DNA from 4 places in the Peribacillus sp. YIM B13481 genome. Region 1 is predicted to be linked to each of the others. Evidence: riboswitches for the same ligand, from Rfam matches in the RefSeq annotation. Region 1 holds a riboswitch; each other region holds the start of a gene.

The links. Region 1 has a riboswitch for cyclic di-AMP ahead of ACFX4X_RS20615 (cation:dicarboxylate symporter family transporter). Riboswitches for the same ligand answer to the same signal wherever they lie in the genome.
Region 2: another riboswitch for cyclic di-AMP. It lies ahead of ACFX4X_RS18025 (APC family permease); the one in region 1 lies ahead of ACFX4X_RS20615 (cation:dicarboxylate symporter family transporter).
Region 3: another riboswitch for cyclic di-AMP. It lies ahead of ACFX4X_RS24145 (APC family permease); the one in region 1 lies ahead of ACFX4X_RS20615 (cation:dicarboxylate symporter family transporter).
Region 4: another riboswitch for cyclic di-AMP. It lies ahead of ACFX4X_RS04645 (hypothetical protein); the one in region 1 lies ahead of ACFX4X_RS20615 (cation:dicarboxylate symporter family transporter).

What each region holds. Positions count from the first base shown of each region.
Region 1 is NZ_JBHZPE010000048.1:4,310-12,249, reverse strand. It holds gene ACFX4X_RS20625 (hypothetical protein) at 1-184, opposite strand, end outside; gene ACFX4X_RS20620 (hypothetical protein) at 479-1,261, opposite strand; gene ACFX4X_RS20615 (cation:dicarboxylate symporter family transporter) at 1,632-2,891, opposite strand; cyclic di-AMP (ydaO/yuaA leader) riboswitch at 3,064-3,213, opposite strand; gene ACFX4X_RS20610 (efflux RND transporter periplasmic adaptor subunit) at 3,415-4,677, opposite strand; gene ACFX4X_RS20605 (hypothetical protein) at 4,692-5,354, opposite strand; gene ACFX4X_RS20600 (diacylglycerol/lipid kinase family protein) at 5,481-6,377, opposite strand; gene ACFX4X_RS20595 (TetR/AcrR family transcriptional regulator) at 6,543-7,397, opposite strand; gene ACFX4X_RS20590 (efflux RND transporter permease subunit) at 7,589-7,940, shown strand, end outside.
Region 2 is NZ_JBHZPE010000035.1:35,768-43,707, reverse strand. It holds gene ACFX4X_RS18045 (glucose 1-dehydrogenase) at 1-349, opposite strand, end outside; gene ACFX4X_RS18040 (RhaT/GlcU family sugar-proton symporter) at 365-1,219, opposite strand; gene ACFX4X_RS18035 (hypothetical protein) at 1,362-1,526, opposite strand; gene ACFX4X_RS18030 (hypothetical protein) at 1,578-1,892, opposite strand; gene ACFX4X_RS18025 (APC family permease) at 2,138-3,964, opposite strand; cyclic di-AMP (ydaO/yuaA leader) riboswitch at 4,101-4,244, opposite strand; gene ACFX4X_RS18020 (GtrA family protein) at 4,655-5,110, opposite strand; gene ACFX4X_RS18015 (glycosyltransferase family 2 protein) at 5,070-6,092, opposite strand; gene ACFX4X_RS18010 (DUF6044 family protein) at 6,108-7,778, opposite strand.
Region 3 is NZ_JBHZPE010000083.1:3,571-11,510, reverse strand. It holds gene ACFX4X_RS24145 (APC family permease) at 321-2,147, opposite strand; cyclic di-AMP (ydaO/yuaA leader) riboswitch at 2,305-2,449, opposite strand; gene ACFX4X_RS24140 (bacitracin ABC transporter ATP-binding protein) at 2,597-2,719, shown strand; gene ACFX4X_RS24135 (hypothetical protein) at 3,191-3,472, opposite strand; gene ACFX4X_RS24130 (YhgE/Pip family protein) at 3,826-6,036, shown strand; gene ACFX4X_RS24125 (DUF192 domain-containing protein) at 6,633-6,971, opposite strand; gene ACFX4X_RS24120 (TetR/AcrR family transcriptional regulator) at 7,323-7,919, shown strand.
Region 4 is NZ_JBHZPE010000004.1:97,252-105,191, reverse strand. It holds gene ACFX4X_RS04675 (TetR/AcrR family transcriptional regulator) at 1-293, shown strand, start outside; gene ACFX4X_RS04670 (fumarylacetoacetate hydrolase family protein) at 974-1,597, shown strand; gene ACFX4X_RS04665 (NAD(P)H-dependent oxidoreductase) at 2,119-2,703, shown strand; gene ACFX4X_RS04660 (peptidoglycan-binding domain-containing protein) at 3,137-3,622, opposite strand; partial or broken gene ACFX4X_RS04655 (amino acid permease) at 3,813-4,136, shown strand; gene ACFX4X_RS04650 (Na-translocating system protein MpsC family protein) at 4,216-4,572, opposite strand; cyclic di-AMP (ydaO/yuaA leader) riboswitch at 4,815-4,956, shown strand; gene ACFX4X_RS04645 (hypothetical protein) at 5,348-5,716, shown strand; gene ACFX4X_RS04640 (potassium-transporting ATPase subunit F) at 5,908-5,982, shown strand; gene kdpA (potassium-transporting ATPase subunit KdpA) at 6,008-7,681, shown strand; gene kdpB (potassium-transporting ATPase subunit KdpB) at 7,703-7,940, shown strand, end outside.

The DNA.
Region 1 (7,940 bases):
TTTTACACATATTTTTAAATTGCATTTTCATTTGATACCCTTCGACCGTCATTTTCATCGATACCTTACAGCCTGTTAATGCGGGGAAAAGCGAAACTTCCATCATTGGTTCTTTTCCATTAATTACCAACAGCGGAACACAGGTTAGATTCGCCACATCCTGTGGCAACACCTGTGCTTGCATATCCTATGCGTCGCATTCGGGCTTTACAGGCTGTTTTTTACACATATTTTTAAATTGCACTTTCATTTGATACCCTTCGACCGTCATTTCCATCGATACCTTACAGCCTGTTAATGCGGGGAAAAGCGAAACTTCCATCATTGGTGCCTTTCCAATAAGGAATATAGGCCAAAGCCACAACTCCCTGTCTCCTGTGCGGCGTCCTCCCTTATCTTTTATGCAATAGATAGTAAGTCTTACACCTAAAAAAACAAAGATATCAAATAATCCAACCCACGCATCCGGAAATTGGGATCAGAATAATGATTCATTTTTTATAACACTTTCCCATACTTTTTCTTTTCGATTAAAGGTGATAAAAACATCCGGCTCCTTAATATTTCTATCCGAAAAGTCATCATGCATCTCATCCATGTTTAAATAATCCCCTACCACCCATGCCGGTATCTCAATCTTCGTTCTTGAGTACTTGACATGCCGAAAGGAAAAAATGAGCCCCTCTGCCATAATATGAGCCAATGAAGAAATGATTTCTGCAGGAATGGCCGTCAGCTCTCTTTTCTTTCTGATTCCAAGCCACGTCCTCTCCACTTTTAACGGCTCCAGCTTTAGCGGAATCAGACTCCCTAACATCATATAATATGTAGAAAGTGAACGAAAATAAATTTTGTTGAACCAGCCATCATCCTGGGCAAGGTACACAAATTGATTATTCAATTTACGGAAAAATGGAGGATCCAGATGGGTTTTTGCATGCCCTAAATATAAAAGTTCAGCTAATTCCCTTCCATCCAATTCATCCAGCCCTTCCTCTTCTTCAAAATCAATCCAACAGAAATCTCCATATGCCCGGACATTTTCTTTAACGAGCTTTGCAATATCCTCAGATGAAGCGCTATCGAGCAGGACATTCAAATTGTATTCCCCACCATCGAATTGATGTTTCAATAATAAGATGGAATCCAAGGTATATGGCAGCGAATAGACAAATTCGCGAAAATTGAGTCCATTAAAAAGGACAAACCGTTCGGAAGCCTGCATATGCATATATAAGATATCATTGTTATCATTCTTCATAACCTGGTCCCCTCCGAGCTCTCAATCAATAATGTTATTTTATCAAACTTTTGGGTTTTCAAGTAAGTTATATAACCCAGAATATTATTCATCATCTGCATCGTATGAATAATGTGAATACCTGAACTCTATAATCACCTACGGTTAAGGAACGAACTCGATAATTTTAAATATCCATAATAGTGAAAAATAAAGAGTTGGAGGAATTGACGACGGGTAAAATTGAATAAGGTTTTATCATTAATTCTTTTCATGAGGAAGCTTCCCTTTAAAAAACTTTTCGTTTGCACCTTCTGGCACGTCAAATATAAAGGATACGCTTTTCAAACACAAAAAATCCAGAGTGACATATCACTCTGGATTTTTTGTATTAAGAAACTTGTTCTAATTCTTTATCGGAAGGAGGGTTGAATTGACCTTCCCATTTAGAGATGACGATTGCTGCAAGTGAATTCCCGATAACGTTTACTACTGTACGTCCCATATCAAGAATACGGTCGATACCGGCAATAAATGCTAAACCTTCAATAGGAATACCCACTGTTCCTAATGTCGCTAAAAGAACTACGAAGGATACACCTGGTACACCCGCAATACCCTTAGACGTGATCATTAACACTAACATTAGCGTAATTTGCTCATAAGCACTTAAATCGATTCCGTACATTTGAGCGATGAAGATAGCTGCCAACGCTTGGTATAATGTTGAACCATCAAGGTTAAAAGAGTATCCAGTTGGAATAACAAATGTAGCTATATGTTTCGGACATCCCGCTTTTTCCATTTTTTCCATAAGTTTCGGAAGAACCGCTTCTGAACTTGCTGTAGAGAACGCAAGTACCAATTCTTCTTTTAGAAGTTTAATCAATGTAAAGATATTGAATCCTACAAATTTTGCAATAAGACCCAGAACGACAATTACAAAGAAAATCATTGTTCCGTATACAGAAAGCGCTAACTTACCTAACGGAATTAAAGATTCCAAACCGAACTTGGAGATGGTCACACCGATTAGTGCAAATACCCCAATAGGAGCAAATTTCATGACCATATTAGTTAGGTAGAACATTCCTTCTGCTGTACCTTGGAAGAAACGGAATACTGGTTTACCTTTTTCACCGATAGCCGCAATACTAATTCCAAACAATACGGAGAAGAAAATGATCGCTAACATATCGCCTTGTACCATAGCTTGTACTGGATTGGATGGTACAATGTGAACAAGTGTATCTACAAACGATTCATGCTGCTTAGTTTCTGCTGTATCAACATAAGTGGAGATATCAGTTTTTTCCAGATGATTCATATTTACGCCAACACCAGGCTGGAGGATATTCGCGGAAATTAAACCAACAGCAATCGCAATCATAGTTACCACCACAAAGTATGATATTGATTTAGCTCCTAGTTTACCTACTGCTTTTAAATCACCTACACCCGCAACTGCAACGATAAGACTTGATACAATGATTGGCACAACAATCATTTTAATCATTCGTAGGAAAATGTCTCCGAATGGCTGTAAAAAGTTTTGGGCCGTCTCATTACCATAAAAAATGGCACCAACGATAATCCCTAGAATTAAACCAATGAAAATTTGGCTAGCTAAACTTAACTTGAATTTCTTCATATACTTTCCTCACCTTCCATAAAGTCTTTGATGCAAAAACGTTTTGTCTCGGTAAGGGAAACAAGATACTAATAGAAAGAAAGTAATTTTTCTTTTTTTGAAAAACTCTGTCTTTACGCCGAAAAAAAAGACACTTCATGTGTCGATTTCATATTGGCGTGAATATTCACACATGTTCCCTTAAAGACGCTGACGAGGTTAGCTGTCGGGTTAGGAATTGGAAACACAATTTGCCCTTTCATTTCTGAATTCACCCCTAGTGGATTAAAATCCACAAAAATGGTTCCCCCGTTCTTGGAATAAGATTAAGCGAGTTAACTTATAATAAAATATTATACTAAAAAGGTTAATCTGTAAATGTTTATTCTCATCCATTTTAGAAAAAGTCTTTAAATATATCTGAATATTCTGCATTCTAGATGATTGCACCCAGTATTACACTTCCCGATTTTTAGTCATTTAAGCTATATGGATATATAAATAATAACTAATTTGACATCCCCTTTCTTTATGAAAGAAGCAGTTATTTTTCCAAAATGCCAAGTAACAGATACCTTACTTTTTCCCTAGAGGTGAATTTTTTATAAGTTGCAGTTTTCACTTTTTCAAATTGAATTGGGGTAATAAAATAAGAATGGTTCTTCGCTACCCTATTCGGTTCTAGCAGGATGACATCACCTACTGACGGTCCCTTTATTAGTTCCTGCTTACCTTCTGCTTTAAGCCCTTTTGAAATGTAGTGTTTATCCACATACCCTTTTTTAGTCAATTTGTAGACATGCGGCTTTTTTTGGTAATGCACTGCCTCGATGGGAATGGCGGGTACACCAGCTTTCTCATTGGTTATTACAGCAAGGTTGACTTTGGATCCCACCAACAAAGATTCGGTTTCTTCACCCTCCGGTTCGATTAAAGCCTGAAATGGAAATTTGTTATCCCTTTTTAGTGACGGCTCTTCTGCTGGATAGGAATGGATACGGCCTATCGTTCCTTTCAATGACTTTTTTAAATCAGAGGAACTTGCTTTTATAGTCATGCCCACTTTAGCTTTTTTCATCTCCTCTTCAGAGAAATTACCTTCAATTGCCATATTTGTTGAAACGATGGATATAATGGGGTTTTTCAGGTTTTTATTGATATTTTTAACTACACCATCAGCTTCACTCGTCGTTACAATCGCGCTAGCCTGCTCCTCAATTGAACTTAATTTAGCATCAAGCATTTTCACTTTTTCATTCAAACTGTTTTTTTCGAGTTCTTGCTTGTACATTTCTTGCTCAATGTTGCTTTTAATAAGATCTGAAGAGCTTGTTGTTATATTAATATCCAAGTTATTTTTCACCGATTCATCAATGACCGCTTTATCAGGATCACGGGTCAGGGCCCCTTGAGAAGCCCTTAACTTCCTAATATATTCGTCAATCCCTACAATTTCTCCCTCAGCAGCAGTTTTCTCCGCTTCCAAATTCGCTTTAAGTGCATCAAGTTCGGTTGTCGTATACTCAAACAACGAGGAGCCAGCCGCTACAGCATCCCCCTCTTTTACAAGGAATTTCTTAAAATCATTTTTCTTGGTTTCAAAATAGATATCGTACTCTTCTACAGGTTTAATTACCCCATTTGTTTGAATAGTATCCGTAATTGTATCTTTTTTTACCATTGACCAGTTTTCCACGAAAACAGTTCGTTCCGCTTTGCTTCCTTTTTTTTCAATAAGGTATATGTTGACGGTTATTAACACAATCGACGCAATAGAGACCGCTGTTATTTTCCATTTCCCACTCATTCTTTTCACCCGCCTTATACAAATACGCCCACTTGGATGTATGCTAAAAAGGCTTTAACAAACCACGTGGCCAGATAGAATAGAACAATCATTACAAGGACCAAATAATTATTTCGTTGTGAAAACTCCTTTAAATAGAAATATTGCAGGGCAATAATAAGAAATTGAAAAATGGTGATTTCGCTGAAAAAGTGAATAAAGTAATCACTTCTGAGAAAATACTGACCGATGACTCCCAATGAAAAAAGATTGGAATCATTGCCTATATCCATTAATACGAATAGAGGAATCAGTAATGCTTTTTCCAATAATTGCAACCCGAAAATGATCATTTGAACGATAACTAATTTTATGTATGGGATATCGGTAACGATCCAAAAGAAAAGGGCTGCTAAAAATATGTAAATGGATGGGTAGATAAGGCTTGCTATTATGTTGCCGCTCAATATCAGAAACTTTCCTGCTTCAAATTCATTAACACTCATCTTCGTGATTTCTTTAGAAAATGATTCAGAACCAATGCCAAAATAACCACCAATAGCAAATACTATAATACTAAGAAAATATAAAAATAGTAATTTCCATCCAAGCCGTGTGACTGCCTCTGCATTTTGCAGTTGATAACGACTTCGATGAGGCTCTAAAATGCCCTTTAACAATCTGACCTGGTACACCATATGTGTTCCTCCTGCAAAAAATGATATATCATCCTATATTTTATCTTATTTTGGAAACAATTGCAGAAATAAGGAATGAATGAAACAAAAAAAACACATACACTTACCCTTAACATGTAATCCTCCTCACCAATTTGGAGTTAATACCGATAAATGATGGCCAAGTACTTTAATTCGAGTAGGTGTTTGACTATAACTCTCTCCATCCATATCCACATCAAGTGGCCTCTTGTTTTCAATAGTCATGCTACCGGCCTGCACATAAGTCACACCAGACTCCGAGCTCAAATTTTCAATCCATGAACGTTTCATCGCTATTATTTCTAAAAATGCACCAAAGCTTGCGTTTTCCAAGATGGCAACGCCAAAGATCCCATCGTCTGGACTAACCATGGGAAAGGGGAGTAAATTAGTACCGATAAAACATCCATTCAAGACCAAAATCATGATTGCTTCCCCTTCAATGAAATTCCCATCATACTCAAGTTTATAGGAAAAGGGTGCATTATCACCAATCGTCCTTACTGCACTTAATAAATATCCTATCTTTCCGAACCTGTTTTTTTCCTGCACATCAATATTGCTTGATGCCTCAGTAATAAGCCCGATTCCCCAAAAGTTGGAGAAATAGTCATCGTTGGCCTGACCGATGTCAATTGAACGAACTTTTCCATTTACTATTGCCTCCGCAGCCTGACGAACATTTTGAGGAATCTTTAATGTTCTTGAGAAGTCATTGCAAGTCCCTCCAGGTAATATCCCAAACAACGGCCGCTTCCCAAGGGGTGAAAGGCCATTTACACACTCATGTACGGTTCCATCTCCTCCTAATACGAAAACTACATCCATGTCTTCACCATATTCCGAGCAGAATCGACATGCATCCCCTTTTTCCTTCGTTTGTAGAATAAGGAACTCATCAATATGAGGAGCTATTACTGGAAGACATTCCTCAAGATTCCTCTCGAGTTTATTGTTCCCGGCCTTTTTATTATAAATCAGCATTCCCTTTTTCCATCTCATGATTCTTGCCTCCATACTAATAAAAGAATTTTCCTACTACTTATACTTTTTCCTAAACCCCAGATTTTGAAACTCATACATAATCAAATATAGAAAAATTCATATGGCTTTGAACTCTAAGATATCAACAAAAAAAGAGGCTATACGCCCCTTTCTGTAATTCCTTCATATATTCGTCAAATATTCCTTCATCGTTAAGACAAGCTTTGAACACAAAGGACTTCGTTTTTCATTTTTTTCCAAAAACAACAAAAGGCTTTCCAAGATAATGGGACTTGGCCTAACTTTTGAAAACTCTTCTTGAATTGCCTTTAAAGCTTCCCTATTTTTACTTGTTTCCACTTCCAACATCCTGCTGATGATCGAATGGATTTCCTCTTTTGGGCTCAAATCCCGCAGTGAGCATTCTGGTATAGGAAATTGTTTCAATAATGGATCTTCCATGTTTTGCAGGCTTGCAATAATTGAATCCATACGGTTCAACATGAAGCTAGGTAACAACTCCACATCGAAAGCATTTTTTTTCCTGATCAATATTCCGATATATCCTTTGAAAAGTGAATCTAATATTATTGTGCAATCCGGCAGAAGGTCAGCCGAAAGTCCGGGGTATATCTCAATGATTTTACGCTTGAACCAAATCAATCCCTCTTCATGGATATAATGTAAAAACCGATCAAGTTCTTCGCTGATATGGAGCATTTGTTCCTGCATCAGCATTTGAATTAAGTTTGTATTTCCCGTCATATGCTCCATGTGAACAGTGATTTGCCTCAAAAATTTGTCTTTACTAGACAATGAAGCGTCTAACTCAAGATCAAGTAATGAGTCCGTCAACGCTTCATAATAATATTTAAAAATGGAGACGAGTAACTCTTCCTTCGATTTAAAATAATTATAAAAAGATCCCTTTGCTATCCCACATTTTTCAGCAATTTCCTGAACGGAGGTGGCATGATAACCTTTCTCCGCGAAAAGTTCTACAGATTTATCTATGATCATTTTATGTTTTTCATTCATCAAATTCATCCTATCTCTTAAAAGTCTGTCCAATCATGACCAATCAGTCATATCTTTCAAATTGTATCCCAAAACCCTTGGAATCACAACGATAAAACTAACAGATATTATCTATTGCAATCATAATCCTTATGCTATATATTTGAGTCTATGACCGATTAGTCACAATTTTAAGTATGGAGGGTACAAGTTTGAACTCAATAATTAAATTTTCCTTGAAGAATAAATTGGCAATCTGGTTGCTTACGATCATCATCGTTGCAGCGGGTTTATACTCCGGTTTAAACATGAAGCAAGAAACCATTCCAAACATCTCGACTCCATTAATAAGTATCTCCACTGTATATCCAGGAGCTGCACCTGAAGAAGTAGCAGATAAACTCACAAACCAGATTGAACAGAAAGTCACAAATTTATCAGGAGTCGAATTAGTCAGTTCATCTTCCATGGCTAATGTTTCTTCCATCCAATTACAATATGACTATGATACGGATATGGACGACGCTGTAAAAACAGTTAAAGAAGCATTAGAGAAAATAGAAC
Region 2 (7,940 bases), on a different contig from region 1:
AATTGGTGTCAATTACCCTATTCCAGTCGCTTAACGGCATCTCGTGAGATGGAACGGCATTTTCTACTCCTGCATTATTAATGAATATATCAAGTTTCCCGAATTCCTTTACCGCAGATCGAACAATGTTAATCATATCTTCTTCAACCGTGACATCACATTTCACTGCAATAGCTTCCCCACCACTGTTTTTGATTTCTTCCAATACACTGTCCGCTTCCTCTGATTTAGTGCGATAATTAACCACGACCTTTGCCTTTTCCTGAACAAAGCGAATGGCCATCGCCTTTCCTAAACCAGTGGATGAACCGGTTATAACAACGACCTTACCCTCTAAATCTGTATACATTTAATCACCCTCCAATTAACTTTTTGCCAATCCGAGCATAATCCCGGCTATGATAATCAAGATAATTCCTATAACGATTCCAATTAGTTGGCGCTTCGTTTTCTTTTCACGTAATATGATGATCCCGCCGAGAGTTGATATGACTATGCCCATTTGAGAAAGGGAAAAACTCGTAGCCACTCCAACACGGGGCTGGGATATGAATAAAAACATGTTCCCTGCAGCCCATATCAGTCCGGGAATTATATTGCGGATCGTATATTTGTTAAACGGTTTATGTTTAAAGGTCAATAATAGACCGCCTATCACCATCCCGATCGCTTGAGGGAACAATGCTGACCAGCCATTAACATTGAAAAGCCGGGCTACGACCACATAGACCAAATAACCGAACGTCGAGATGAGGAGAATAATGATTCCTTTTTTCAAGTTTCCCGATTTGCCCTCTTTTGATTCTTTATCTTCCAAGGAGGTCAAGACAATTCCTATAATAATGAAAACTAGTGCCAAAACGCCTAAAATGACCGCTTTCATAGTAGACCATTCGTGAAAAACAATGACCCCGAATAAAGTCGTTGAAATGAGCTGTAATCCAGTTGATATCGGCATCGTTTTGGAAACACCCATTAAATCAATGCTCTTAAGCTGATTAGCTTGTCCAACGGCCCAAAACAATCCAGAAACGATCCCGACGCCAAACACCAAAAGTGACAACTTGATATCGGCAAAAATATAAACACCAATTGAAAAAATCAAGGCGCCAATCGTTGTACCTAGTGTTTGACTATAGGGTCCCCCCCCAAGTTTCACATTAAATAAAACGATGCTTCCCCAGAATAATGCAGGCAAGAGAGCTAATAATATATCCATCTTCAACCCCCATATTTGTATGTACTAACGGAAATTTCATTTTATATTCTCTTAATATGTTGTTCGCATTATTTGAATTGAACCTCGGTAATTTTATCCAGTTCCCGCAGAAATAGTGTTCAACACAAAAAGGGCTGCAGTCTCAGCCCTTTTTGACGATAGTGATATTAATTGCAGCTACCCACCATGTTATGATGTTGCATGTCCATTTCCGAATCATCACTACCTTGAAATAATCACTTTCATAAACAGCCGTCGTTCCGATAAAGATGAGGGAGAACAAGAGAGTCAGAAAGAAAAGGAGCAAATCCCCTCCCACTTTTTGTTTCTTTTACATCCTCTCTCTTTATATAAAAAGTCACAAAGAATATACTGGGAAGGTATTCAGATTCATCGAAATGATCATGAAAGTTTGTGAATCAAGAGCCAGCATGACCCCAAGCATGGCTCCTATCAGTGTTGTTGATAGAGACTCCATAACCGCTGTTAAACCGAATGGCCTTCCGCTATTGATGCTGCCACTGCACATATTGAGATGGCCAGAACGGTAAAACCGCAGCTTGCCGGGCAACAGGAATGGCAGCATTAAACTTGCCGTTATGCTTAACATCATGACCATGCATTTACCCAGGCTAACACCAATATGATTATGGTGAAATACTCTAGTTAGCAAATGCAAAATCCAGTAGCCTATATGTTATGAAAGATGAAGTATCCTTGCACCTTACTGAGCAATAATAGTTATTGTGAATTTAATGAGTTATTAATGAATGATCTTATTATATCGGGGGCGTTAGTTTGAAAAAAGACAGCCGTAGTGCTGTCTTTTTAATTATGAGATTATAAATAATATACGAACAGAGCCCAATAAAAAAGCAAACCATATGTAGGTTTGCTTCTTTTCTTAGATGATGGAACTTACTTCTTCAAATGATAGGGAACTGTCGCAACAACTACATTTCTTCTATAAAGCAAGTAGGCCTTAATCAGTAAACTTGATTGGTTATGAAGAATATTGTGCCAGCCTTTCTTCGGAATAAATTGCGGGATTATTACCGTAACTTTATAGTTGGATTCACTCGCTTTATGTTCAACTGTATCCACGAATTTAGTTAATGGCTGTATGATACTCCTGTAATAAGAGTTTAGTGTGACGAGTCTAACATCTGGCTGCCACTTTTTCCACTTTTCTTCAAATTTCTTTTCATCTTCTCTTTCAAAAGCAACATAAACGGCAATGACCTGATGTGCTGATAGAGATTTAGCATAATTTAAAGAGTTCTCAACCACATGAGTTATACCGGCCACAGGCACAATAATGATATTCCCTTCTATTGGCAAGATGGGCTCACAAGTTGTAATCCTTAGCTGGTCTCCGACTGCTTCATAATGCTTCCTAATTCGATGAAAAATTAAAATGATGATAGGTAAAAAAATCAAAACAGGCCAAACCTGAGTAAATTTGGTTAAAAAGAATATCATCGTGACGATAAAACTAATAGTGGCACCAATTGAATTAATGGTTAATTTCATGATCCAGCCTTTTGGCTTTTCGCGTATCCATTTGACAATCATCCCGGTCTGGGAAAACGTAAATGGAATAAATACCCCTACCGCATAAAGTGGAATAAGATTTTCTGTATGTCCCCCAAATGCGACTATTAAGATGATGGATGCAAGTCCTAGTATGATAATTCCATTGGAATATCCTAATCGGTCCCCTCTAATCGTAAACGCCCTTGGTATGAATTTATCTTTTGCAAGATTCACCGCAAGCAAGGGGAAAGCGGAATAGCCAGTATTGGCAGCAAGAATCAAGATCAATGCAGTCGTACCTTGAATGAAGAAATACATGAAATTCCGACCAAAGATCTCTTCAGCAATCTGCGAGACGACCGTTACCTCTGCGCTAGGAACAATGCTTAAATAGTAGGCTAAGAATACGATTCCCGTAAATAATACAGCCAGTAAGGAACCCATAGCTATTAAAGTTTTTGCAGCATTATTCGGAGCTGGGTCTTTAAAGTTCGGAATCGCATTGGAAATCGCTTCGACTCCTGTCAATGCGGAACTTCCTGATGCAAATGCTCTTAGCAGTATGAATAAACTGATGCCCGCTACTGGAGTCCCGATTGGCGCGTGTAATTCCGGTGAGACTCCTCCTGTCAGGATTTTGTAAATTCCTACACCAATCAAGATGAACAATGCTAAAACGAATAGATACACCGGATAGGCCAAAACAGAGGCCGACTCCGTAACCCCTCTTAGATTAAGGATGGTAAGCAGAAATACAAAAACGATGGCTATGCCTACATTATATGCATGAAGGCCGGGAAAGGCGGACGTGATAGCATCCGTACCTGCAGAAACACTTACAGCTACAGTTAAAATATAATCGACCAATAAGGATCCTCCAGCTATCAACCCTGGATTGATACCTAAATTGTTTTTTGAAACCACATAGGCTCCCCCGCCATGAGGATAAGCAAAAATGATTTGTCTATAGGACAAGATCAATGCAGCCAACAGTAACAATACTCCGATGGCGATGGGTATGGAATACCAGAATGCCGCAGCACCGACCGTGATCAGAACGATTAATATTTGCTCCGGTCCATAAGCAACCGAAGACAAAGCATCAGAAGATAATATCGCCAAAGCCTTGGTTTTGTTAAGCTTTTGATCACCTAGTGCATTTGATTTTAAAGGTCTCCCGATCAAAAACCTCTTTATAGAAGATAACATCAAGAATTCACCACCATTTTTAAGTTATAAGTTTATGTTACCCAGCTATAGAAAAAACAAAAAAAATGGAAAAATGCCCACAAGTCATAACTAAATAGACCTGTAGACATCCACTTTTTTGTCTAACAAGCTCCACCTTCCCTCTCATATAACGCTTACGAGGTTAGCTGTCGGATTCGGACCTAAGAGTAGCCCTACCTTGAAAGGATTCACCCCTTGGATTGTTAAAATAATCCCATACCGGACCCCCCGTACCATAAGGTTTAAGCGATTTAGAAATACGAAACTGTTGATTATCATACTCCCGTGAAATGGAAAAGTAAATGAAAATTTTGCACAGTAAAATAATAATTTATTTTAAGTGAGGCTTTGTTCTGACGTATATAACATAAGTCATCCAAGTGCATGATTCGAAGGTAGGAAAAAGGTGAATAACTTGTTAAAAAAGAGAAACTTCCCAATCAATTTTTAAGAAATGAAAGAACAAAAACGGTGGGTCCTTAAAAGGGAAAATTACCGAATTACGAAACTGTTTAAATCTCTAATTTATTAACGGTTCACCTTTCTTATTAAAAGGATCTGCCCCCGCTTGGATAGGTTTGCAATATATAAACTCCACGCTGAAAATCAAAAATTCGCTTCTTGAAATCCACTTTGATTTCCATCCAAAGGGGCATTCTTTGATTCTAATCAGTTCCTTCCTTCTTGAATTGTTCCCAAATTGCTTTTTTTAAAGACAAAGTATTTCTGGCCAATATAGTTCAGTACTGTATAAAAGATTGTTCCGATAAGTACAGCCACATTTTGCTGAATGGAAAAATGAACGGATGCTTCCAAGGATCCTGCAATGGCTTGTCCTAAAGAATAAGCCGCGGAATAACAAATCAGGATGACGCAAAAGAAACGGGCAACCCCTCTCCGCCAATCTATATCGCTTCTAAAAGTAAAAGTCCTGTTCAACAGAAAACTCGTTACTGCTCCCATACCATTGCCGAAAAAGGTAGAGATCCAGTAAGATAATTCAAGAACATTCATGAGAAAAAGCATGATGGAAAGTCCAACCCCTGTATTGACCATTCCAACCAATAAAAAGCGGATAAAGGAGTTAGTGTGTTTTAGATAGTTTTTCAATACTTGTCCGTTCATTATCTAGTTGCTCCCGTTTATTTAAATCGAGCGGATTAAATAAATCCAGATCCACAATATATTTAGGCCGGCGTTTGGATTCATTATAGATTTTACCGATATATTCCCCAATCAAGCCGACAGCAATCAACTGGAGTCCGCCGATCAACCAGATGGAGGTAATTAATGAGGTCCAACCAGTTTCGGTCTGCCCAAAAAACTTTAACCATAAAAAGTATGACCCAAAAAGTAAGCTAATGAAAAAGGAAAGACATCCTAGCCATAATACAAGCCGGATCGGTGTTACTGAAAAGGAAGTAATGCCATCAAGAGCAAAAGCAACCATCTTCTTAAATGGATATTTCGTTTCCCCTGCCAATCTTTCTTTGCGGTCATAATAAACAGAGTCCGTCTTAAACCCAATAAGCGGGACGATTCCCCGTAAAAAAAGATTCGTTTCTTCAAATCGTTCCAACTCCACGATCGCCCTTTTGCTCATTAGCCGGAAATCTGCATGATTATAGACAAGGTTGACCCCCATTTTGTTCATCATTTTATAAAAGCCAGTTGCAGATGTTCGTTTAAAAAATGAATCAAGGTCCCTTTTTTGGCGGACGCCATATACAATTTCACATCCTTCAGTGAATTTCCGAATGAATTCAGGGATGACTTGAATATCATCTTGTAAATCTGCATCAATTGAAATCACACAATCCGAGGCTTCCTTGGCTGTAAACAATCCGGCAAGGAGTGCATTTTGGTGGCCTGCATTCCGTGAAAGCTTTAGTCCACGAACATATTCATTGTTAATCGTTTCCTTATATATGATCTTCCATGTTTGATCTTTACTTCCATCATCAACCAATAGAATTTTACTTTGACCAGACACAACATTTTCTTCGACTAAACCCCTCACCAATCCACAAAGCTGGGAAATGGTATCCTGCAAAACACTTTCTTCGTTATAACAAGGTACAACAATCGTCACTATCGGTGAATTCACAATATCCCCCCCTTTTCAAATGACTCTGTATAAATGAATTTTCCAAACGGTCCCTTTCTTTGTGAAAATCCTATCCAGTTCCAACCCGTTTTCCTTCGCGTTGTTGATTGGTACGGCAGAAAATATATACTTGCCGCCTAATCCTTTAAACGCATCTACATTAATCTCCAAATTATCCAACTCTTTCTTCGAGCCTTTTTTGAACATATAATGCTTACCAAGCTCATCGGCAAATAGGTAACAACGTCCTCCCCATTCATCAAAGTAGATTCTGATGTTTTTATTCTTTGCCAATTCGTTTTCAATTATTTGACGAAATTGATGTTTGTATGTAAGCGGATAGAAATTGTTATAGCTATCGAGCGTGTAAAACCCATTAAATTGGGCGATAGCAGGATGTAGACCGATGCTTGCAACCCGATATTCTTCCTGTGGGAGGCCAATATGCTCTTCTATATCCTGAAAAAGGCTTTCTGCATAGAACTCTTTAAAAGATGGTTTTTTATTGTTAGTGATTTCTTCATTGAAACCCATTAAAACCATGATTTGAACGGCAATGAAGATTAAAAGGGTTTTCTTAGCAAATTCACTGTGTTCCCAGATGATTTTTATGGCGAGGGCAAACCCCAAGTAAATCACCATCGGCCTTAAAAAGTGAAATCTGGCAAAATTAAAAGTATCCAAGGTATGGAACCTTTCTGTTAAAGGAAGCCAGCCTTTATAAAACCAAAATGCATACCATGCGGAGAGCATAAAATTCAAACCGAACAAAAAAACAAAAACCCTTTCCTGTCTCCACAGTTTTTTGATCAAAATAATATAAAGGGCAAAAGCTGTAATCGGCAGGATGATAAGCGCATGTACAGTCATGACATGCGTATGTCCAAGAACGAAATTTTTGAAAGTAAGCTTAATGACCCACTCGAGCGGTAGCCTTGCGTGAAAATATTCATCCCTGCTGTTTGGCTCCGAATCAAAAATGAAAGAAGCAATCAAACGATACTCCACAAGACCAAAAATGAAGGTCATATAAACGATTGAAAGAAAAAACCTTAAATTCCAACCTTTTCTCCTAATCACATCCGTTATCCAAAGAAGGCCCATTGCAACCAGGAAAAAGAAAAAGCCAAGTACGATGCTTGAATATAGAGGTAAAAGTGTAAGGACCAAATAATTCTTCCACGAGTGGTCCTTGTTGCGGATATTCAAAAAAGCCCAAAGGGCTAGCGGCATCCCAAGCGTGCTGAGCATTCCCGATGGCCAAAATGGAGTAAGGGCAAAGGCTAAGGATGTTCCAACCCTAATCCATCCCGATTGGCGCCCTGTAATGAAATGTTTTTTTAATAGGATATACATACCAAAGAAAGCAATAAATCTTGTTAATGCCTGGCTTATTGCATATGCAACCATTGTCGGAAAAAGGGCATGAAGCCACACGATAATACTGAATTCACTGCCAAACGCATTTCGGGGCAGCCCATTCATAATCTGTGGAATTTTGGCGTTTATTGAACCAAATAACTCACCGCTTTCTGAAAGCACTTTATACCAGGCAAGGTTGGAATCCAAATTATCATGTACACGAATATGTGCATTTTCTCCAAGGATGAGTAGAGGAGAGAGATATAAAATTATGACGAGTAAAGCAAAAAGGATTTGTTTTCGCTCTTGATTTTCAATTGGCAAAATATACACCTCTTGACGAAATTCATATATCCATAATATTTACTTCAATGGTAAATCTATTCTTTTTCAGGGATTTATTTTCACCTTTTTTTGATATAGGTCAACCAATGACTACATAAAATGAAGGGTAGAACAAAAAGCGGAATAAAAGAACCTTAAAAA
Region 3 (7,940 bases), on a different contig from region 1:
AACTGTACTTAAGGTAAAGACTAAAAAAATAATTAGAATAGACATTTTTTATAATGGATAATACAAATAAATAAACAGCACAGTATAGGATAAAGACCTAGATTGTAGGGAATTGAGGGTACCGATAATTCCGGAAAATTGCATGGTATTTAGCCTAGTCTTTCTTCAACTATCCTGCCCCTTTAGTTCATTAAGAAAAGCTGCCTTAAAGACAGCTCCGATCTTCAGCTAACGCACCCGTTAGTTCAAGTAGAAGAAGCTTAATAGCTCCGTTTAATACTTAATTTATTAAGAAATACAAAAATTGAAGTCCTCCTTTTTTATTTTTTCAAATGATAAGGTACAGTTGTTACTACCACGTTTCTCCGATACAGTAAGAAGGCCTTAATAAGAAAACTTGATTGATTGTGAAGAATATTGTGCCAGCCTTTTTTAGGAATAAATTGTGGAATGACAACCGTTACCCGATAATTCCCTTCCCTTGCTTTATGCTCTACAGTATCAACAAATTTGGTAAGTGGGTTGATGATACTTCTGTAATGAGAGTGCAGTGTCACCAGTCTTACATCAGGTTGCCATTTCTTCCATTGTTCTTCAAACTTCTTCTCGTCTTCTCTTTCAAATGCAACATACACAGCAATAATTTGTTCAGGAGAAAGAGATTTAGCATAATTTAAGGTATTCTCTACAACATGAGTCATGCCAGCAACAGGCACTATCATAACATTACCGTCAATGGTCACAGATGGTTCACAAGTTGTAAGCCTAAGTTGGTCTCCAACAGCTTCATAATGCTTTTTAATTCGATGGAAGAGAAGGACAATGATAGGTAGAAAAATTAGGATTGACCAAACCTGTGAGAATTTTGTTAAAAAGAACATCATTGTGACCGTGAAACTAATAACAGCACCAATCGTATTAACTATTAGTTTTGGAAGCCACCCCTGAGGCTTCTCACGAATCCATTTAGCCATCATTCCTGTTTGGGACAATGTAAATGGAATAAAAACTCCAACTGCATAAAGTGGGATTAGATGCTCTGTTTCTGCCTGAAAAGCAACAATTAAAAGTATTGAAGCAATACCAAGGATGATGATGCCATTTGAATATCCTAATCGGTCCCCTCTAACTAGAAACATCCTTGGAATAAACTTATCCTTTGCAAGATTCACTGCCAACAACGGGAAAGCCGAATAACCAGTGTTCGCAGCAAGGATTAATATCAATGCTGTAGTTCCTTGAATAAAGAAGTACATGAAATTCCGTCCGAAAGTTTCTTCGGCAATTTGGGAAACAACGGTTACCTCTCCACTTGGAGAAATGCCATAATAATAGGCTAAAAATACGATTCCTGAAAACAGTATGGCAAGCAAGGTTCCCATTGCCATTAATGTTTTAGCCGCATTATTTGGAGCTGGGTCTTTAAAGTTAGGAATAGCATTCGATATGGCTTCAACCCCTGTTAAAGCCGAACTTCCTGAAGCAAACGCCCTTAAAAGAATAAACAAACTGATTCCCGCCACAGGTGTACCTATTGGGGTGTGTAATTCAGGAGAAACTCCTCCAGTTAGAATATTATAAATACCCACACCAATTAATATAAACAACGCAAAAACGAATAAGTAAACGGGGTAGGCTAAAATTGAAGCAGACTCCGTTACTCCTCTTAAATTCAAAATTGTAATAAGAATTACAAATACAATGGCAATTACCACATTATAGTTATGTAAAGTGGGAAAGGCAGATGTTAAAGCATCGGTCCCAGCAGACACACTTACAGCAACAGTTAGTATGTAGTCTACCAATAGGGATCCTCCAGCTATTAAGCCTGAATTTACACCTAAATTGCTCTTTGAAACCACATACGCTCCACCGCCATGAGGATAAGCAAAGATGATTTGCCTATAAGACAATATGAGAGCTGTTAAAAGAATTAATACACCAACTGCGATAGGAATTGAATACCAAAATGCTGCTGCACCTAACGTAATCAATACTATCAAAATTTGTTCAGGACCATATGCCACTGATGATAGAGCATCAGAAGAAAGGATTGCTAATGCTTTCGTTTTGTTAAGTTTCTGTTCTCCTAATTCATTGGATTTCAAAGGTCGTCCAATTAAAAGCCTTTTTATGAATGGAATCATTAATCACGCACCGCCTAATATATCTATTGGTTAATTTTTACCCTTATCAATAGTAATTACTCAAAAAAGAAATAATTTTACATGCATAAAAAAGTGCCTACAAGTCATATTTAATAGACCTGTAGGCACATCACTTTTCGTGTGTCACAAGTTCCACCTTCCTTCTCATTTAACGCTTACGAGGTTAGCTGTCGGATTCGGACCTTTGAGTAGCCCTACCTTGAAAGGATTCACCCCTTGGGTTAAGTAACAACCCACAAAAATGGTTCCCCCGTACCTAATGGTTTCAGCGATTTAGAAATTTGAACTGTGATTATAATACTCCTGTGTTCAGAGAATGTAAATGAATTTTATGTAAAAGATTAAAACCGAGGATAACGGAAATGTTAGTAGTACATATTAGTTCATGCTTTAGTATTTTTGATTTCTAACACGAAAGGAGGATTTACATGTTCAAAGATAATAGTCCCTTTTTATCTGATGAATTTTTAGATGAGTTAGCTAAAGACATTAACCAGCAATATGGAGGTCCCACAAAAGAACAAATTGCAGAACCCATAAACAATGATTAGAATATAAGTCCACAAGAAAGTACCTTTAGATATTGAACTCATACCATTGTGTATGTCCTCACTTTTTCATTAAACTGCCCCGTTAGCCATTCATGAAGCGCAAAAATCAGCGCTTCACCACAGAGAATGAAAATTGGTCTCTATGTCGATAATGTTTTAATGGCTGGCGAAGAAGGTCTTTGAACTATGGTACCTTTGAGCCCATCCGTTAGTCTGACTCCGATGACCACGGTGTACCACCGACTGTCGCGCCCTTTATGGGTAGCACTCATGGGAGATTAATCCTTTTTTGGTCGTCGCGCTAGCCTCTACTTAATTTGCTATAATTGGAGGTTTTTGTTTAACGATTTACCAAACTCAATCAGATCACTCATAAGGCTCAGCCTTTTTTTTAAAAGCGTTTTTACTGGGTCTATTTTATTGTGGTTTTTTCTGGATTTTGTGCTTTTTTAATTTTCATGGGAGTTCGATTCACTTATTTCTAGTATATTCTGGAGTATCACAGAGTGGACATTCCTCATATTGCTTTTCCTTTGCTAGAATAAAGTAAATCCCAAGAATAAAAGTAATTATTAAAATGACACAAATTACCCAAAACATCAAAGGATATTGATAATGTACTGTTACTGTTGTAACTCCTGAATTCATATCTGTTGTTGTTATTGTATTCTTAACAGGGTCATAAAGCATGTCTACTATTAAGTATGTTAGTAAAGATGAAAGAGTAAGAAAAATTCCTATCGCACGTTTCATCATTTTCACCTCCTAAAACCGTTAAACTGTATACAGTTTAACGTAAAAACAAAATCCTTCTTCAACTCCCTCAGTTTATACGACTTTCTCACCAATACTCGCTGAATCGCAGGATTTCATCACCCTTGAATTTAAGTTCACGGTAAAATCATATACATAATGAGCAGCTTCCGGAACATGTAAACGTGGGCTAATCGTTTCCAGACGGTGAATTGGGCGAATTAAAAAAATTATTAAAAATGGAAAAATGAAGTCTAACACCCAAGGACATCTTATAGTAAAATTAGCTATGAAATTAGGGTCCTACAAAATATATTTAGTACTAGAAACAATGGGGGATAATATAATTGAATATGATAAGAGGCGAGTGGAAAAATATTTTCAGCCATCGCAAAACTGGGTTAACATTGATAGTCATTCTTTTTGTACCGTTGCTCTATAGCAGCATTTTTCTATCCGCTTTTAGAAATCCTTATTCTAAAACTGGAGATCTTCCAATTGCAGTAGTAAATGAAGATCTGGGATCAAAATTTTCTGGGCAGAATTTACAGTTAGGAAAAGATTTGGTTCATGATTTGAAACAGAATCACTCGTTTAAATGGAAATTTACCAATAGTAAAGAAGCGTTTAAAGGATTAAAAAATGAAGATTTTTACATGGTAGTCGAAATTCCAAATGATTTCTCTAAAAATGGAGCTACCTTGTTAGATAAACATCCTAGTAAAATGGGCCTGAGATATTACACAAATCCGGGGAAAAACTATACTGCATCAAAGATAGCAACCTCTGGAATTAGTAAAATCAATGAGAAAATATCAAATTCTATCACAAAACAATATGCAGTCACATTATTTAATAGTTTAAATGAAGTAGGCGAGCATTTACAAAAAGCAGCTGAAGGAGCGAATAAAATAGACCAGGCTGCCAACAAAATTACAAATTCCTCCAAAACACTACAAGACCATTTGCAGAGTTTAGCTGCTGGTACCGTCTTATTTAAAGATGGTACACAAAGTTTACGCAATGGAACTCAACAATTTCAAACGGAAATTGGTCAATTGTCTAACGGGGTTCAAACACTTAATAGTGGTATGGATAATTTAGAAAATGGCTTGGGTGTCCTTAACAAAACTGGTGAAAATCTCGCCAAAGGTTCTAAACAATTAGAACAAGGAGCTAATGATCTTAAAAGAAACCTACAGCAGGCACACCAAGGTACAATTGAAATTCAAGACAAAGTTGACCCACTATTAATCGCGTTGGGGGATATATATGAAAGACAGCCTGAAATGATTAGTCAACTGAACTCCTTACAACAAATCCTTCAAGGGCAGAACCAACTAGTTAAAGAACAAAAAAGGATTATCCTTAAAAGCAAAAGTCTTTCTGAGGAAGAAAAACAACAGTTGCTTTTGAATTTGGATACTTTCATGTCTCTTTCCACTGCAGATGATTTAAAACAAGAAATTACGGAATTCGAGTCTACGATGTTAACCGTTTCACAAAATTCACAGCAAGTGCAGAGTCAACTTGATCTGTTTGCAAAAGGACAACTATCGATGTATGAAGGCGCTAATAAATTGGCTGAAGGGCAACATACCCTTAGTTCAAATCTAGGGACATTTAACAAAATGTTAGCCGAAGCACATAGTGGTGCTAACAAATTAACAGATGGAACTCGCGCTGTTTCCGACAGTATATTAAAAATGGACAATGCAAGCAATCAATTTGCAAAAGGGATTGAAAAACTTAACTCTAGTGCCAATCAGTTTAGTGAAGACTCTCAAAAACTTGCAGATGGTTCCGCATCAATATATAAGGGATCTTCCCATCTATCTGACGGAACAGGTCAATTACATTCTTCGTTACAATCTGGTGCTACAAAAGCGAATGAATTGAAAATGAATGATAAAAATTACGACATGTTGTCTAATCCAATAAAGTTGGAACCACACAAAATCAGTGAGGTAAATGAATATGGAGCTGGCTTAATTCCTTATATTTTGTCTATTGGTTTGATGGCTAGTGCATTAATTTTCTCTTCTAGTTATCAACTTAAAGAAACACCGTTAGAACCAACATCCGGGGCTTCTTGGTTCCTCAGTAAGCACAGTGTTGTTATTGTGGTTAGTTTGATTCAATCCATTCTAGCAGTTACTATACTTATCCAGGGGATGGGTCTAGAAGTTAAAAATGCATGGGGCTTATATCTATTTACAATTTTGACGAGTCTTACTTTCCTATCTTTGGCGCAAATGCTCTGCACCATTTTTGGAAAAATAGGACAGATTATTGGATTCATTCTACTCTTATTGCAAATTGGCGGTAGCTCAGGTACATTCCCTATAGCGTTAGCACCTCCATTTTATCAACACATACATGCATTCCTTCCAATGACGTATGCTATAAAAGGATTTCGGGATCTTATCTCGATTGGAAATGATCTACATGATGTATGGAGCTATGCGCTAATGTTAGCCGTGTTTGGATTTGTCTTGAATGCTGGTACTTACTTATTTTTTGTTCTTCAATTAAGACATAAAAAAAGCATCTCTGCCGCTTAAGCAAATCTTTGGTTCTGGTGCAAAAACTTCAAGACAATTGCAATTAATCTCTAAATCTTGGACATACTGATACTATTACTTTTTTCATATTTTACTAATGACTCAGTTGCTTTAGAATAATGTTTGATCAAATTGATACTAATAATCTTGATACACGAACAAAAAGAAAGAGCGTGTTTTGAAAAAAAAAGAATGTTCAAAACACGCTCTTAATATATTCAATTGAATCGTTCTTTTATATAAAAGTTTGATTGATCATTTCTGTGACCCTTATTCAATTAAAGGGCCCTATTGTTGAACAAAGATCAAACAGCACTGTTGAACTAACCTGCCTTTAGCTAAATTAGAATATGGTGGACTTATTTTAGTATGGCCTTTCACGAATATGTTTTCATACAAAAAGGCTGCCGCAGCAACCCCTGTTAATGAACTAAAGCACCTGTTAGTTTAAGTACATTTCTTCACAATTTTTTCAGTAATATTAACATAAATATCCATTGAAAAATCACCTCACCTCTAAGAACTAGTGGTGAGGTGAGATCAATTCAATCAAACTTTACATAATCCCCTTCTTTGATTTGATTCTTTTCAAACCATCAAAGATTCACCTCAATTGCATAATGATAAGAAAGTTCTGGATCATAGGTAGGACAACATTTATCCTCTTTACAAGGCTCCATATCAAGTATTTTTAGAATTTCCCCATCTGAATCAATAAAAGCAATAGATGAAGGAATGAATGTGTTTTTCATCCAAAAGCCACCATATATTTTTTCCGAATACACAAATAACATCCCCTCATTTTCGGGTAATTTTCCAACAAACATTAAGCCCTTTTCTCTTTTTCTTTGAGTATCTGCAACTTGAACGGGTAATCTAGTTTCCCTGTTACCACTGAGTATTTTTATCATTTTTGTTTTTATACTATTTTTCATGTTCACTCACCTTCGATTATTATTATAAGCAGGAAAGAAAATTGCTGTCTTTTTAAAAGAAGTTCATGAGATTGAAATTTCCTTTTTTCGAAAAAACGTCTTTTCCCCTAATAATAAAAAGAAAGAAAGTTGGAGATAAAACGCAAAAAAGAAGAAAAAAATAACTAGGCAAGCTCCTTTTCACTTCACACAAAAAGTTGATAAACCAATCCACGGAATAATCTCCTTCTTGATTCAATTTAAAACTTTATACACAGTTTTAGCCATACCTAGCCCCCATAGAGACTATTAGGCAGAGGTTGCATTTTTAGATATAATAAATGTTACATTCACATACAAAGGAGAAAATAAATGAATAAGGTAGATAAAACACGCGAACTTATTATTCAAACTTCCTTAGCCTTATTTAATAAAAAAGGCTACAGTCAAACTTCTATACAAGATATTATGAAAGCAACAAGATTACCAAAAGGAGCAATATATAGACGATTTGAAAATAAGAACGAAATTGCTATTGCTTCATTCGAATATTCTGTAAGCATTATCTGGAATCATTTTTTTGAAGCTACAAAATCTAAAGTTACAGCAACAGATAAATTAATAGCAATGTGTCATATTTATAAAGATGCTGTTAATAATCCACCTGTTGATGGCGGATGTCCTCTACTTAATACGGCCATAGAAACTGATTTTGGATTTCCAGAACTTCATGATAAAGCTGACGAAGCCCATAATCATACTTTAATTATCATACAATCTATCATTGATGAGGGAATTCGTTCAAAAGAATTTCTTCAAGATGTAGATTCTTATTCTTTAGCATCCTTTTTGTTTTCCACAATAGAAGGCGCCGTTATGGCAAGTCGCTTGTCTTTAAATAATGAACATATGCTTCATAGCATTGGGCAAATAAGTATACTTTTACAGCACTACTCAGAAAAGAACTAGGGGTAATCCTAATACCTCTTG
Region 4 (7,940 bases), on a different contig from region 1:
TTGCTAAACATGCTAAATTTTATAAAGTGATATTAGGTTCGAAGAGGGTACCTATCTTTACTGAACGCTTGTTAAATATGCTAACTGAAATAATAACTGCAAGGTTAGAGGTTTTGGGAAATGATTCTTTCTTTTATAAAGCAGGAATTCAAAAGGATATAGCTATTTGGCACGGATCTTCAGCATTGATAGGCACTATAGTTTCTTGGCTGCGAAACGACATGCCGTATACACCGCATTTTCTCGCAAAACAGCACTTCTTGCTCTACCATTTTCAAGATAAAAATTCTTAATTCGTTATAATTAGAATTCCTGGTATTTGTGGGCGATAAGAAAAGTCGTTCTTTTTAACGAAACAAGGTATGTAAAACAAATAATTTTTGGAAGATCTTCTTTACTGAATTTTTTCCAATATCGTGAGTTGGGTTATGATTTCCTGGATGCCTTCTTATTTGGTAAGTAAAGGGTTAGACTTGTTGTCAGTAAGTGCCTTGATGTCCATTCCATATCTCGCTTCCTTTCTTATGTTTAATGTGAACGGCTGGATTTTAGATAAATATATGACAGGAAGAGAAAATACCTGGAGCAGGATCCATATCATCTGACTCGAACTGCAACAATGTGGCAGGGAATGCATTGGCTACATGTTGAACAAGAGGAATAACAAGCTCTTAAGACTTTGAGCAGGCTTCCCCCTATGGGGAGTCTGCTTCATTTTATATATATGCATGGCTTCTACTCAGAAGCCATGGCCTTTACTTCTTGAAAAAATATAAATCCTAACATCGTCGAACATACTTGATAAAACGAATTATGTTATTCAATTTGGTCTTCTTTAATAGTTAGGACGGTTGTATAAAAAGTCAGAAAAATATAAAATATATTTAAGATTATTAGAGTATGTTCCTGTTACTATCGAATCATTACATTTTTTAGCATGAAATTACATTTAAAGAAAAGAGTGAGTTTAGTAATGAAAGACATTAAAAATATCTATTGTGTAGGTCGAAACTACGCTTTACATGCAAAAGAATTAAATAATGAAATCCCAACTTCCCCTTTTTTATTTTCAAAACCAACTCATTCACTTGCAGAAGCAAATGGCCAGTTAATTACGTTGCCAAGTAATCAGGGTTCCATTCACTATGAAACAGAACTTGTCATACATATCGCAAAGCAGTTCCAAACAGGAATGAAAGTAGATGAAATAGTTGATGCTATGGCCATTGGGTTGGATTTAACACTTAGAGATGTTCAAGCACAGTTAAAGCAAAAACAGCATCCTTGGCTTTTGGCTAAAGGATTTAAAAATTCAGCGGTTGTTAGTGATTTTATTCCATTTCAGGGTGTCGAAGCATGTGAACAATTAGATTTTTCTCTTTTAAAAAATGGAGAGCGTGTACAAGTCGGAAATATTAAAGACTTACTTTTTGATTTGCAAACGATAATCGAGTTTACAGCAGAGCATTTTGGGCTTGGAAAAGGAGATATTATTTTTACCGGAACTCCAAGTGGCGTCGGTCCTCTTTCAGATCAAGACAAGCTTTCACTAAACTGGGGTGGAAATGAAATTGGATCCTGTTCAGTCACACTATAACCATAAAGAAGAGCAGTCATTTTTGACTGTTTTTTTATTAAGTCCCCAGATGTCATTGCAACTAAATGGCAGGATAGAGTAGCTAATAAAGAGGTAATATCAGTACTCGGAAAATTAAATAAGGGAGCAAATGATGTAGAAAACCATTGGCTTTGTTGATAATAAGTCTAATATAGTAGTGAGGAATATAATTCACGTGATGGTATTCTAGTTCTAACGTCATTGGTCTGTTGTAATTATGTTTCCTGTATACAAAAATATCTGAAACAGTTTCTTCTGAATAGTCCATAAATCCTCTTTTTTTCATAAAGGCTCCCAGGCCTTTTATATTCCACGAACTCAATTTCCTTTGTTTGGATTGATAATAAAAACCATAATTAATGCATATCATTCTCAATGGTACTATTTTTGTGACTATGTTATAAGAAAATGACTACTTTTAAAAAAATGTCTAACACTATAATATTAGGTAAAGTTTAATAATCTAATGAAAATTATTGAATACTTGGAGGATATTTAAAATGAAGCACCTAGTTGTTTATGCACATCCAAACCCTGAAAGCTTAAATCACTCTATTTTGGAAACAGCAGTTCATGCATTAAAGAAAAATGGTCACGAAGTTGTTGTCCGTGATTTATATGCACTTGATTTTCAACCTGTACTGACACCAGAAGATACAGCAGCTATGAAAGCAGGAAATACTCCAAATGATATTAAAACGGAACAAGAATTTATTACGGATGCAGATGTTATAACATTTATTTACCCTATATGGTGGACTGGTCTTCCAGCAATTCTTAAAGGGTATGTAGACCGAGTATTTGCATTTGGGTTTGCTTATTCTGCTGGAGAAGAAGGTGTAATTAAGTTATTAAAAGGTAAAAAGGGTTTTATTATCAATACACATGGAGCGCCTAACGAGGTTTACGATAAGGTGGGTATGACAGCAGGCTTGAAAGTTACCTCCGACATTGGGATATTCGATTTCACTGGAATAGAACCTGTGGAACATTTACTATTCGGAAGTATTGGTTACCTTGATGAAGACTCATATAAAGGTATGTTAAAGAAAGTTGAAGATACAATTAATTCCCATTTCTCATGATCATATACAAATGTTGAAAAAAAGCCTGCTCACTACTGGGGAGTCTTGAAAGGTTTTGAACCACAGGTGCTTTATTAAAAGAAATTGCAGAGGCAGCTTTCTTTCTTTACAACAAAAGGGAAGCCCCCTCTTCAGAATGAGAAGAAGGGGCTTCCCTTTTGTGAAAAATTGCTTCATTAACCTTATGATCTCTTGTCTTAAGTAAAGGTTAATCTTATTTCCTTCAAATTAGGTTGGAGGAAAGCGCATAGTTCTGAATGAATAGAGCCGATGATTCTTTCGTAGGAATCATCGGCTTTTTACAATTAACCTGAAACTAATAGAAAGGAGAATTTTAAAAGAATTATCCCTCTCTCCTTCATTGACATCGCTTAGAAGCGGAGGACCTATCTTTTAGCCTCATTTAACTAATAAGGGCCTCCTACCTGAGTTTTTAATTCGCATACAGGCGATATTGGTCACTTAATGTATCTCCATTACCGTAAATATAGGCTTTTGAGCCTGATGTATAAGAAGAATCGTCGTACTTCCATTTGATTCTGAGACCCATGTACCCGCCTGCTCCATAGGTGTTCTCGCCATTCTTTTTAATATATTGCGAGAAACTGGTCCACGTCTTGGGGCCAACCACACCATCCACTATCAGATGGTTTTCTTTTTGATATTTCTTTACACCCGCTTCGGTTTTCGGCCCAAAAATCCCATCAACGTCAACCACTGCTGAATCAGTATAAAAACCCATGACATTGAGGATATACTGCATATTTTTGACTTCCACCCCATGAGTGTCCTTCCGCAAAATCGAGTTTTTATCCCAGCTTTGCGGGTGGTGAAATCCTCCGGCAGATGCTGAAGCAGTGGAAAAAGATATCCCCAGGACTATTGCTAATACTATCAAACAGGTAAGTAATTTCTTCAAAGCGCCATCTCCCTCTTTTTTATTTTCAATACACCTTACTAGTTCCCCTCAGATTTTATATTCCCCTTCCGACAAATGTCCTGTTTATTTTGAAACTGCTAAACAAACATAGTCACCAGTAGGACCACAAAATTGGATAAGTTGTACGAACAATAGAGAAAATCCTTAAAGCTTTAAAAGAAGATGCTAGCTCTTAATCATTGTGTTCAAAGGAGAAACAGATCATCTGATACCTTTTTACGCTGTTGGAGTATTTATCCCTTTTCCCTTATCCCAAACAGGAATGATGCTTAAATGGGTTAGAGAAAAACCTAAAGGTTGGATTCCAAAACTAATTATTAATTCAATTGGCGGGTTAATTAACTTTATCATCACAATGATGTTCTTTTTTTACTAAATTCCACAGGTTTTGTAGGTATTGGTATTTCTACCTATCATTATTTTAACCTTTCATCGAATTAGAAAGCACTATGAAGCTGTTGGCGATCTGTTGCGACTTACAACATGCGAGCCTTCTAACCTAAAATATATATATAAATTTTATAAAAATGATAATTCATGTAACTTAAACAGTATTATTTGATGGTTTCTAATTACCTCTCTAAATCTTTATCCAGTATAAAAACTTCAATTCTTTCACCTGTTTTAGTGCTAATATCACTATGGGAAGAAAGAACTTTACATCCAGTATGATCTTCAACTATTTTTTCGTAATCCTTAGTGTACATTTCACGAAGAAGCGAGCGCATTTTTTTTACAAGTTTTTTGCCGGAATTGTGACTGACAAGATGCTTTTCTTCCACAGTCAGGACCCCTTTAAAACGAGTAATCAACATGTCATTAATTATATATGTTTTTGCTTCCTGTGGTCCTCTGCCTATCAGATCACGCTGGAACTTAATAAATGCTGCACTTATTTCTGCTTCAAGTTTCTTTTTTGGATTTAACATAATGCCTCCATTTTATCTCGGGAATTTATGGGATTTATCATAATGCCCAACCTTAGTTATTGTCAATGTAAGTTTACAAACCTATAAAAAAATGTAATCACTAGAATTATTAAGTAAAGTTAGCTTTTGATGACTTATTCGGACTAAAATGACTTTATTTGGTCGATTTTGAATTAATATCGTGATTTTATGAGGTTTACAAACATTTAATGATGAGCGTAGAATAATCCACATAAATAACAATTTGATATCGGCCAAATCTCAAGAAATTGAGAACGGAGGACCCACTATTTTTGGGGTTAATTCTGCATTTGCAGAAGGGATGAGATACTCTTTCGCCATCCTACCCGTCAGCTAACTTCGTCGGCTAAAGCGAAGGAGGTCATAAGACCACCTTAATTCAGGAGGCTTTTTTTGTTATGTTTGTAGCAAGATAGCAACCTGTCATTTCCGTAGGTCTTTTTATTATGCCTATAAACGAAAAGGTGTCTTGGAAGACAGATCGCACAGAGAGCTGTAAAGCTTGCTGGGTGATAAGTAGACCAATGAGTACTTTTTCTCCAATTTTATATGTTTGCTTTGCAATTAATCCAATAACCGATGCGTGAATCGTATTTATTAACGCGGGGATATGGATAGCTACTGCATGGCTGCATACATGGGGAAAGAGTAAGCATTGGTCTATTTTTTTATGTTATCAACTGGCAGGCTTCTCTTCCCCAGAAAGAATGCAGATTGAAAATTAATAAGAGAAAGTACTAATGGGGTGGATTGTATGGGAAAAGTGCTGCTTGTTGGAAAAGGAAAATTATTTATATCTGTAAAGGAAAGTATAGGGGCCACCCACACGGATACAAGTAATGTAGAAACTGTAGACTATGATGAAGAATGGTTTAAGCCTACAAGAAACCTGAAGGAATGTGATGGAAAAATGGTTCATAAATCAGAGCAGGATAACTGTGTTTATCTATTCCCTAATTCTCTGTTTGATGGAATTAATCTTGTGAAAATATTTTCAGAGTTCAAATCTTATAGGTTTTTTGTTGTCACTCATGATCATCAATATTCTAGTCTATATAAAAAATGGGAGCTGATTTTGTCATCTTCAGTAAACCAGAATGTTACAGCTATAACTGGCTGCTAACAAGTGGAACCTAGTTTCTTTAAGAAACTCAAAGGGGGTGAGTACATTTTAGTTTGAAATTTTTATAGTTTGGAAGGAGAGACGTCAATGGATCTTATATCAGTTTCACTTACAGCTTTTTCATTCTTAACATTTTTTGGATTTATCCATTTTTGTAACAAAGTTATAGAAGAAAAAGGAGAGTAGAAACGATGTTTTTATTATTTATTGTTGGAGCACTTTCGTTGTATTTAATTCATGCTTTAATTTACCCGGAAAAATATTAATAGCTACAAAACGGAGGAAATGCAAATGGATTTTTTACAAATCGGTCTGGTATTGGCACTCGTCATTATCCTGGCAATACCACTGGCGAAATATTTAGCTAATGTTTATTCCCTTGAAACAACAAAACAAGATCGGATGTTTGGATGGTTAGAAAGGGGCATTTATAAATTATCTGGTATTAATACCGGTGATATGAACTGGAAGCAATATGTAAAGGCACTACTATTGAGTAATTTAGTCATGTTTATTATTTCGTACATGATCATTCGATTTCAAGGAATTTTACCGGGTAACCCAAGTAAGATAGACAACATGGATCCATTATTGGCATTCAATACTGCTGTAAGCTTCCTTACCAATACCAATTTACAGCACTACAGCGGGGAATCGGGACTTTCTTATTTATCGCAAATGGTCGTCATCATATTTTTGATGTTCACGACACCAGCTACCGGTCTTTCGTTATGTATGGCTTTTTTCAGAGGCCTGACCGGGCAGTTCAGTATGGGGAATTTTTATGTGGATTTAATTCGTTCCATCACCCGGGTACTACTGCCGTTATCTATCTTAATCGGTCTTGTCCTAGTATCTCAAGGGGTTCCGCAAACCCTTGATCCTACGGCCATTGCAACTACATTGGAAGGTGCGAAGCAGAATATTGCACGTGGGCCAGTAGCTGCGTTAGAGTCTATTAAACATTTAGGGACAAATGGCGGTGGATTTTTTGGTGTCAACTCGGCACATCCCTTTGAGAATCCTAATGGTTTCACCAATATATTAGAGATTTTATCAATGTTTCTGATACCTGTTGCCCTTCCATTAACGTTTGGATATATGGCAAAAAACAAGAAATTAGGTTGGATTCTTTTTTTAGCAATGGGATTAATGTTCCTTGTGTTCTTAGGTGTTACGTATTTCAGCGAACAAAATGGAAATCCAGCATTAGAGAGAATAGGGATTTCTCAAGAGAATGGAAGTATGGAAGGGAAGGAGGTGCGGTTTGGAATCGCACAGAGTGCCCTTTTTACAGCCGTTACGACAGCAGCTACTACAGGTACAGTCAATAATATGCATGATACGCTTACTCCACTTGGAGGATTAGTGCCATTGGCAGAAATGATGTTGAACTGTGTGTTTGGCGGTGATGGAGTAGGGACGGTCAATATTCTTATGTACGCAATAATGGCTGTATTCATTGCCGGGTTGATGGTTGGACGAACGCCGGAGTTTTTAGGTAAGAAAATTGAAGGTAGGGAAATGAAACTAATAGCGATTGCCATCCTTTTACATCCATTAATCATCTTAGTTCCGTCGGCCATAGCTTTAGCTACACAAATGGGCACTTCGGCTATTTCTAATCCGGGTTTTCATGGAATTTCGCAGGTTGTTTATGAGTTTACCTCTTCAGCAGCTAATAATGGCTCCGGATTTGAAGGTTTAGGGGATAACACTCCATTTTGGAATCTATCCACCGGCTTAGTCATGCTGTTTGGCCGTTACTTTTCTATGATTGCACTAATCGCTGTCGCAGGTTCATTACTTACAAAGAAACGAGTTCCCGAGACGATTGGAACGTTTAAGACAGATAATAGCACTTTCCTGGTCATTCTCTTAGCAACGGTATTAGTTATTGGCGCTTTGACGTTCTTCCCAGTAATTGCACTCGGACCAGTAGCAGAATGGCTCACAATTAGATAATGAAGAAAAGGAGTATTCTCAATGAGTACAACGCGTAAAGGGACTCTCAATAAGGAAATTGTCTGGCAAGCTATAAAAGATGCCTTTAAAAAATTAGATCCAAGAATAATGGCTCGAAATCCTGTCATGTTTGTAGTTGAAATAGGATTTGTAATCACTCTTTTACTATCCATATTCCCAAACTTTTTTGGAGGAACATCGGATAGGGGTTATAACATAGCCGTAAGCGTAATACTGCTTGTTACAATACTCTTTGCTA